DNA from 2 places in the Halomonas sp. NyZ770 genome. Region 2 is predicted to be linked to the other one. Evidence: predicted binding sites of a transcription regulator. Region 2 holds the regulator's gene; the other holds the start of a gene.
The links. The regulator FliA, encoded in region 2, starts transcription of late flagellar genes. The targets are predictions, from matches to a motif close to CTAAAGTTNNNNNNNNNNCNGCCGATA.
Positions count from the first base shown of each region.

Region 1 (4,423 bases), 760 kb from region 2:
TTTAAATAACGGCAGGCCCAGCCAGATCTTTAACCCAAAACACCACTTTTTTTGTAATGGAACGTAACACTCAAGGCTTAACGGCGGTTGCTGCTCTGCATGGCATTGAGCATGCTGAACTGCTGAGATAAGTAGGAACTGGTGGAGTTCATTTGTGCAATCATGCCATCCAGCTGGGCAAACTGGGTGCGGTAGCGGGCAATGTTGCGCTCGATCATCAGCTCCATGCGCTCTTTGCGCTCCTTGAGGCTATCGATACGCTGCTCGGCGCCGTTCACCGACGTTTGAATCAAGCCATCATCGCCAGTAATGGCTTTGAGCGTGGAGCTCAAGCGCCCAGCAAAGCCTTCTTCTGCCTTTTCACCAGCGAAGAACGCTGCCAGACCTTCCGGATTGCTCGCGATGGCTTCGGTCAGTTTGGTGTCATCGACGGTGAGACGGCCACGTTGATCAATGGCAATACCGAACTGGGAAAGACGGCTAAAATCGCCAGTATCGGCCAGCGGGTCGGTAATATCGCGACTCAACCGTGTCTGGATAGTGCGCACCGAACGGTCACCCAACAGCTCACCCGACGTTTCACCTTCCCCGTTGAACGCCGTCATACGGCCCATGGTGGATCTTACTTCATTGTAGGTACTGACAAACTTGTCGATGGCTTCGCGAAGCAATTCAGAGTCACGCTCGATCACCAGGCTCACTGGCTCTTGAGACGTCGCGGTCAAGTCCAAGGTGACGCCTTGAATGGCTCCTTCCACGCGATTTTTGCTGCTGGTAATGGCAATGCCGTTCACTTCCAGCGCGGCATCTTGCCCAGCGCGGCGGGTGTTGGTATCCATGGCCAGGCCATCCAGGCCCGAAAAACCGATGACCGAGGCATCTTTACCGGTTTCTTTGGAGCTCAACGCCAACCGAAAGCCCGTGCCGTCGTTCACGATAGACGCCATGACACCCGACTCGGCATCGGCGTTGATTTGATCACGCACGCTCGCCAATGTACTGCCCGCCGCAATGGTAATGGTTTTGCTGCTGGCAGGGGGGGCAGTGGGGTCAAACACTCCATTGGTGTAGGTGGCACCAAAATCGAGTGTCAGGGTAGTTTCAGTGGCTGCCAGCACTTGATCCATCGTCACACTGCTGGAAGCCACACTTCCCGCACGCGCCAACTGCGTGACATTGATGTCATAGCGGCCTGCATTGGCCGTTTCACCGGCAGTAGCGCTCACTCCGTTGCCATTCACCGTGCTGGTTTGCTGGCGAAACGTAGAGGTATCGTTCAGCGCTACGATCGAATCCTGCAAGCGCCCCATGGCCGATTCCAAACGGCCCAGGGCCGAAATCTTGCTTTGCTGGGTATTTTGCTGCTGGGTGAGCGGGGCCAGTTTTTGCCGCTCAGCCGCTTGGAGCTGATTCAACAGGCCATTAAGATCCAAACCTGAACCAACGCCAAGAGAGGTAATCGTCGCCATGGTGGCTCAGCTCCTTGTGAATTTAAAAATAGACTGGGTAGGTTATCGGCTGGGGGGAAAAAAACTTTAGCCCAAGGGTAAGGGGCTGGCTATCAAAAAAGCCTGGGGGCAATCCCAGGCTTTTGTCTAATACTTCGGCAACGATTCCTCCCTGGACACTCAGTTCTGGTTCATTTGCCCCAGCATGGCCAGCTGTTGCGTCAGGTAGGCACTGGTCTGGTTCATTTGCCCTACCATGCTGTCCATGGCCACGAACTGGGCACGATAGCGTTCGATGGACTGGTCAATACGGTTTTCCATGGTGGCAAAACGGTCGTTGAGAGAGGCCACCCGGCTTTCAGAGCTGCTGACGGCATTTTCCAACCGCCCAGAGGGGCCCACCAACTGTTCGATGGCTGATGTGATCTGCCCTGCCATACCGCCCTCACTCGATTCACCGGAGAAAAAAGCTGCTAATTGGTCAGGCTGGTTGGCAATCACGCTATCCAGCTTGTCATCATCGATGGCGAGCGTGCCATTGAGCTGTAAAGAGATACCGATATCGGAAAGCACACTGAAGCCATCCCCCTCCACGCGGCTGCTCAATGCCATGCGTAATGCCGACTCTACCGCCCGCGTGGCGCTGTCGCCATTTAGCTCGCCCGCGGTACCGCTATCCGGGTTATAGGCGGTCAAACTATTGATGGTGTTTTTCAGCGCGTTGTAATCTTCCACGAACGCAGTGATTTGCTCACGAATGGCATCGCTGTCTTGGGCAACACTGACGGTACTGGTGGAATTCGCTTCTGTCAGCGTCAATGTCACGCCCTGTACCGCGCCTTCCACCTGGTTGGTGGAGCTCACGATATCGATACCGTTTACGCTGAAGCGCGCATCCTGCCCGGCTTGTACTACCTGCGTGTCACTGGTCTCGGCATCGGCGTTGAGCAACTGCGAAAAGTTGGTGCTTTCGATGCTGGCGTCTGCACCTGTTTCCGTGGCGTTGACCGAAAGACGGTAGCCCAAACCATCATTGATGATGGAGGCACTCAACCGCCCGTCACTCTGGCTGTTGATGGCATCACGCATGTCTTCGAGTGTGCTGCCATCGGCAATGGTGATGGGCGCCATCTCGCCTTCCGCAAGGTTGAAGCTGAGCGTTTGCTCGCCACTGGTAATCGCGGTATCAGCAGACGCCAGGCGTTCGGTGACCAAGCTGCCCGCCGTGGCCAATTGCTCTACCTGAACCTCGTACTGACCAGGCTGGGCATCATTGCTGCTGGCGGCACTGACAGCACTGCCTTCCACATTGGTCGAAAGACTTTCAAAGGTTCCTGGCTCATTCAGGCTTTTCGCAGATGCTTGAAAAGCAGACAGCGCGCTTTGCAGCTGCCCGTAGGCAGAAATCTGCGCCTGCTGGCTGTCGATTTGCTGTTGAATGGGTTCCAGCTTGGCACGCTCGGCCTGTTGAAGCTGAGTGAGCAGACCGTTGAGATCCAACCCTGAACCAATACCTAACGATGTGATGGAAGCCATAACTATCAATGCCTTATTTCTGCGCGTCTTGAACGCTGCGTGTCTAGTGTCAATCGCTCGAAGTGATGATGCGTTTATTCGCTCCTGAGCAGTACGATGGCCAAACCCCGCATTATGTTCCTGTCAAAAACGGGGCATTTATATTGCCGTTACTTAAAACCGTCGGCTTGTGTACTAATAACTTGAACAATATGGCTCTTTTTTTCGTTTTTATACGTAAAAACGAGTAACAATTAGAAACCTTGCAAATACAGTGGCGATCACAGCAGCTGTCTTTGCACGATTAGAGTAGCGCGCCAACACTGCACTTTTTTGACAGTAACATAATCACCTACGCCCTTTTCAACGCTCTCATGGTGGACATGCTCGCTCCACCATGGCATGCAAACATAGACCTTGGTCTAATGCCTTTGCTCATTTATAATGCACTGCAGCACATCCCCTATCCCGTGCGATTGCAGGAGCCATCCATGCCCGCAGAAGCGTTACCTCAGGCCTCCAGCGCTGCCTTTCATCTGCAACGCAGCCTGCGTCACTGCCTTTCCCGTGCTGCCGAGCTGCTTTATGAAAGCGGCCATGTCCTTGAAACCATCACCTTGCCCCAACGGGGCTTGTCCCGTCATGAGCTGAACACGCTGCGCCACCAGCAAACTGGCTGGGCCATGTGCCAGCAGGTGCTGGAAGAGAGCGGTGCCGCGACGTATAACAGCTATGGCCGTTGGGTGTTGACGGGCATGGGCCGCGAGCTGATGTTCGATATGTTTGGCCAAGGCGCCGCCGACTGCGCATAAAAAAGGTTCATTGCATTCTGGCGTGAATCAATTGGCCTCCCACAAGTGAGTTGGGCAATGACCCGGCGGGAGGGGGGCTTTAGCCCGCGATGATGGCGGCACCGGTGCTTGCCCAAGCAGTCGCCCAATGAATTGGCCTCCCACAGGCAGGCTAAAGTGGCTACTCAAGCTATCCTGAATCCACTGGCCTCACTCCCGCCACTTTGCTGTTGTGGGAGGAGGGCTTTAGCCCGCGATGATGGTGGCACCGGTGCTTGCCCAGGCAGTCGCCCAATGGATCCATGACGTGCTGATGTTCATGGCACTTTACTGGGAGTTGCTTCGCTGTCACGCCAGAATGCGAAGAGCTTAAAAAAACGCCCGCTGGGGGAAGCGGGCGCTTGGCGTGCTAACGGGGATGGTGGCCCCAGGCTGCTTAACGTAAGCCCAGCAGCGAAAGGATGAACAACACCACGACAACCAGACCCACGATATAGATAATGCTACGCATAACGGCACTCCTTGCTTTAGCGTTTCATGAAAATCAAAGGGTTGCTTCTCCCTTAACAGGCCCTTCTAGCGTAGCAGGCTTTTTTGATGTTTGCGTAATTTCCTGGAATTTGGCTGATCCGGGGCCGCTGGGGAACCTTTGGCCAGGCACTGCCTCGA
Region 1 is NZ_CP085143.1:3,412,859-3,417,281, forward strand. It holds gene fliD (flagellar filament capping protein FliD) at 78-1,469, opposite strand; gene fliD (flagellar filament capping protein FliD) at 1,629-2,984, opposite strand; gene LG409_RS15765 (hypothetical protein) at 3,455-3,775, shown strand.
Region 1: a site for FliA is predicted at 1,513-1,539, ahead of fliD (flagellar filament capping protein FliD). Genes of this name have one in related genera too.

Region 2 (4,423 bases):
GTGGGTAACCCCAGTAATGCCGCCAGGTTGCGGCTGACGGCCTGAACCTGCCGCACGTCGGTATCCAGTACCAAGACAGCGCCAAAGGACTGCAGTCGAGAATGATGCGTCGACACGAAGATAGCCTCGAGATAGTGCTTTACCCCTCGACCTGCTGTTTGAGCAGCAGTTCAACGCGTCGGTTGGCAGCTCGCCCTTCCGAGGTAGCGTTACTTTCCATGGGTTGGGTGTCGGCATAGCCAACCGCCCGCATACGAGAAATGGCGATACCCTGACGCTCCAACTGGCGCACCACGGCAATGGCACGACCCGTTGAAAGCTCCCAGTTGGAGGGGAAACGCGGGGTGGCAATGGGCAGATTATCCGTATGCCCTTCCACCGAGATTTGGCCTTCGAACGTTTGGAGTACCGATGTGAGCCCTTCTAACACAACTTGCCCCTGAGGCGTTAGCACATCATTGCCGCTGGGAAACAAAAGACTGTCGTCGATGCGCAGGGTGATGCCTTCACGGCCCTGCGAGACACTGACCCCCGGAATATCCAGCCCGGCCATCTGCGGCTGCACACCGTCGTGACGTGGGTGAATGCCGGTGGCCAGCGACGCCAACGGCATGGCCATGATGGCACTGGCCGGCCCCATGGCATCGCTCTCCCTCCCTTCCCCACCGCCAGGAGGCGTCAGCGCCAGCAAGAGCACGAACAGGGTAATCAGCAGCGTCAAGACGTCCAGGTAACTGGTCAGCCACCCTTCGTCGCTCTCGCCCGCTGCCGCTGGCAGTTCCAGCGCAAACCGTGCCTCGTGATTGAGCATGGCGCTACCCTTTCAGCGCCGAATCGACGCCTGGGCGCGGCTTGACGCTCGCATCACGGATTTCGTCGTGGTAGTTGGCCACGAATGAGTTCAACGTCTCTTCGATGAACGACGGCAAGCGACGCTTGGTAATGAGAGAAATGCCTTCCAGCACCATGTTCATGGTGATCAGGCGCTCTTCGGTCCGCCGCTCCAGTTTGACGGCAATGGGCTTGAAGACCAGATTGGCCAGCAGAATACCGTAAAACGTGGTGAGCAGCGCCACGGCCATACGTGGACCGATCACCTGCAGATCGCCCGCATCCATGACTTCCAGCATGTTGACCAGCCCCACCAGCGTGCCAATCATGCCAAAGGCCGGCGCATAGGTGGCCATGGTGCGGAAAATCTGCGCTTCGGCATGCTCACGCGCCTTCAGCCGTGCGATCCGCCAGCGCAGCATGTCGAAAATTTCATCTTCCTTGGTGTTGGCAATCACCAGTTGAATACCGGTGCGCAGAAACGGGTTGCGCGTATGCTCCAGCTCCCGCTCTACCGCTCGAACATCGCCCTTGAACCATAATCGCGACATGGCCACCAGCTCGCCGATATCATCGCGCACATAGGTGTTCTCGCGGCGGAATACCAGGCCTACCAGGCGCACTACCCGCAGTACCTCCTTCAAGGGGTAGCTGATGAACGTCGCCGCCAGGGTACCGGTAATGACGATGGCCAGACCAGGCAAGTTGATAAAGCTTTCTGGCGACTCTGCGGTAAAGAACAGCACGCTTATCAACAACAGCATGCTGGCAAATATGCCGATCAACGTAGAGGGGTTCATCAACGGCTCCTTGCCGGTTAACGTGAGAGGATAAGAAGGTCAATCGTGGTCGCTCAAGCGGGCACGAAGGCGGCTGACGGCCTGGCTATGCAGTTGCGATACCCGCGATTCGGTGACGCCCAGTACCGCCCCCACCTCTTTGAGGTTCATCTCTTCCTGGTAATACAGGGCCATCAGCAGTTTTTCACGCTCGGGCAACGCCTCGATCGCTTCGATCAGAGTGTGCCGCTGCTGCTCGTCAAGCAGTTGTTCGAAAGGGCGATTGGCGCTGCCTTCGTCCCCGGCTGGCTCACCGCCATCGGCCACCAGTTCCTCGAAGGGCAGTAGCTGCCCGCTATTGGTGTCGTTGAGCAGCTGTTGATAGTCGCTCAGCGGCATCTCCAGCTCACGGGCAATTTCCACCTCTTCAGGGGGCCTGCCCAGCGACTGCTCCAAACGGCGTACGGTTTCATCGACTGCGCGGGCAGAGCGGCGCACGCTGCGCGGCAGCCAGTCCCGAGTGCGCAGTTCATCCATCATGGCGCCCCGAATGCGTTGGCTGGCGAACGTGGCAAACGTCGCGCCCTGTGCGGCATCAAAGCGTCCTAGCGCCTCCAGCAAGCCCACCATGCCCGCTTGAATCAAATCATCCAGCTCGATACTGGCGGGCAACCTGACCTGCAGTGTCAAGGCCTGACGTCTCACCAGTGGCATGTATTGAGTTAACAGCTCACTCTGCTTGATCCTGCCTTGTGCTGTATACATCCTATTGCCTCACGGCTAAACGATCTTTACTGATAATTCACGATGACCTGCAGCCCCTGTACGCGCACGGGCCGTTGCCCCGGTGACAGCGCAAAGCGCAAATGAAGCGGCGCGTTGGCTTCCAGACCTGCCAGTGCCATGGTGCTGCCACGCATGCCACTCAGGGGCACGCATTGTGCAGGATGGCACAGCCAGGCGTTGACAGGCGCATGGGCAGGCGCCTCGAAACGCCATTGCACCCTCGCCAATGTCGCGTCGCCCAGCGGTATGCCCGCCGGAGGCCTGATGGCCTGGCTGCTGCTCGCCCGATCGCTCATGGCCACCATCACCGCGGGCATTTGACTGCTCCAGCTACCTGTCGCCGCCCGCGCCGATTCACCCACAACCAGCGATAACACCAGCACCCACGCGGCGCTGGAGAGAAACACGCTCCATGTCACTGTTGACCACTTTGCGGTGTTGATCAATGTTCGTAGCAACATCGTCTGTAGAGGCATTGCCGGTCCCTTGTCATGGGGTCATCAACGAGCCAGTAGCAACAGCTCTATTTGCAAATAGTGCGCAGCGGCATCACGCAGGTTGTCCAGCAAGCCCTGACGCGGGAGGTGCGGCTCGTGCAGGGCCAGCAGGCGGCGCGGCCCCCCTTGCTCACGCATCTGGCGTAGGGCACGGTACATGCTCGCGAAGGCCTCGGCGTCACTGCTCACCCATAGCGCCCAGTGAGGGTGATGCGCCAAGGCAGCCATCGACCCTGCCTCTGGGCTTGCCACCTTGACGTCCCACTCCTGAGGATCGCCCGCCCACTGGCGCCCCAGCGATGCCCACTGCGCCAAGCGACCTTTGACCTTGTCGACGTGCACGGCACCCGCTGAGCTCAACCCCACAATGACCAGTGTGCGTGTCGGGCGGGGGGCCGCTATGCTCGCTGCCGCACTTGCGACCTCCTTGGGAGCGGTTTCCGAAGCGTCCGTGCCAACGTTCGTTTGCGCCACTTCCTTGTCCGAAGTGGAAGTATCGACACTCGGCGCGTCGGCCGCAGGCTCGTCGGGTTGCTCGCCTCGCTGCTGGCGCTGCAAATCTGCCCATTTTCTCAGCCCGGCAGCCTGGTCCTGGCCATTCATAGCACATCCTCGAGGCTGACACTGCCCAGTTGCCGAATGGCATCTCGGGCCATCAACACATGCAGCAGCGCGTCCAGCAGGGCCGTATCCCGGCGCTTGCGCTGGCTACCCAACAGCCGCACCAGATCCGTTCTCAGCGCCTGGCCTGGTTCATCATCGGCCAGGTCGAGGTGGCCTGCCACGGCCGCTGCACCGCTGGCCATCAACAGGCGCAGCTCACGACTCACTTCGCCACCGTCGCTTTCCTTGAGCTGTTGCCACGCTCGCTTGGTCAGTGCGGCCAGCCCATCGCTTTCGAGCTGAGTGACCAGCAGTGACAGTACATCGCTACCCAACCGGGCGGGTGTCAACCAATAGCGACGCGCGACGCGCTTGTCACTTTCAGTGTCACGGATGTCGCCCACCCAGGCCAGCAGAGCGTGGCCCGAGGCGGCCTGCACTTCGACATAGGCATTCCACAACTGCATGCGCTGGCCGCGAAAACGCACCGTGACGCTGTGGGTCAGCGTACTCTCTTGAAACAGATTCTTCAGGGCGTAGCGCTCGCCCTGATAGTCTACTCGCTGGCTGGCATGCACCGCGCTGACCCAGGTCAAACGTTGGTCGTGCAGCCAGGTGAGCACGTCGGGTTCTGGCAGAGCGGGCAGCAGGTGAACTGCCATATCTTCTCCACACTCTTCCAGACGCGGCTGCCAGCCGGCAGGCTGACGGTGCTGAAGCCGCGTCAGGGCCAACCAACGGCCCTGCGCATCCAGCCGAACATCCGGCATCGTCCAGTCACAGCCACGCCCTTGGCGGCGTGGCGACCAGGCCAGCCCCATGGCGCGGCTATTGGCATCTGCCCCGGACAACAGCTCATCCACCCGCTGATCCTGAATGACCCCAGGCAGTGCGCCGATATCCCAGGCGGCTTCCAGCAGGTAAAAG
Region 2 is NZ_CP085143.1:149,635-154,057, reverse strand. It holds gene LG409_RS00700 (sensor domain-containing diguanylate cyclase) at 1-116, opposite strand, end outside; gene LG409_RS00695 (OmpA/MotB family protein) at 140-811, opposite strand; gene LG409_RS00690 (motility protein A) at 816-1,631, opposite strand; gene LG409_RS00685 (RNA polymerase sigma factor FliA) at 1,671-2,375, opposite strand; gene LG409_RS00680 (flagellar protein FlhE) at 2,402-2,815, opposite strand; gene LG409_RS00675 (hypothetical protein) at 2,897-3,496, opposite strand; gene flhF (flagellar biosynthesis protein FlhF) at 3,493-4,423, opposite strand, start outside.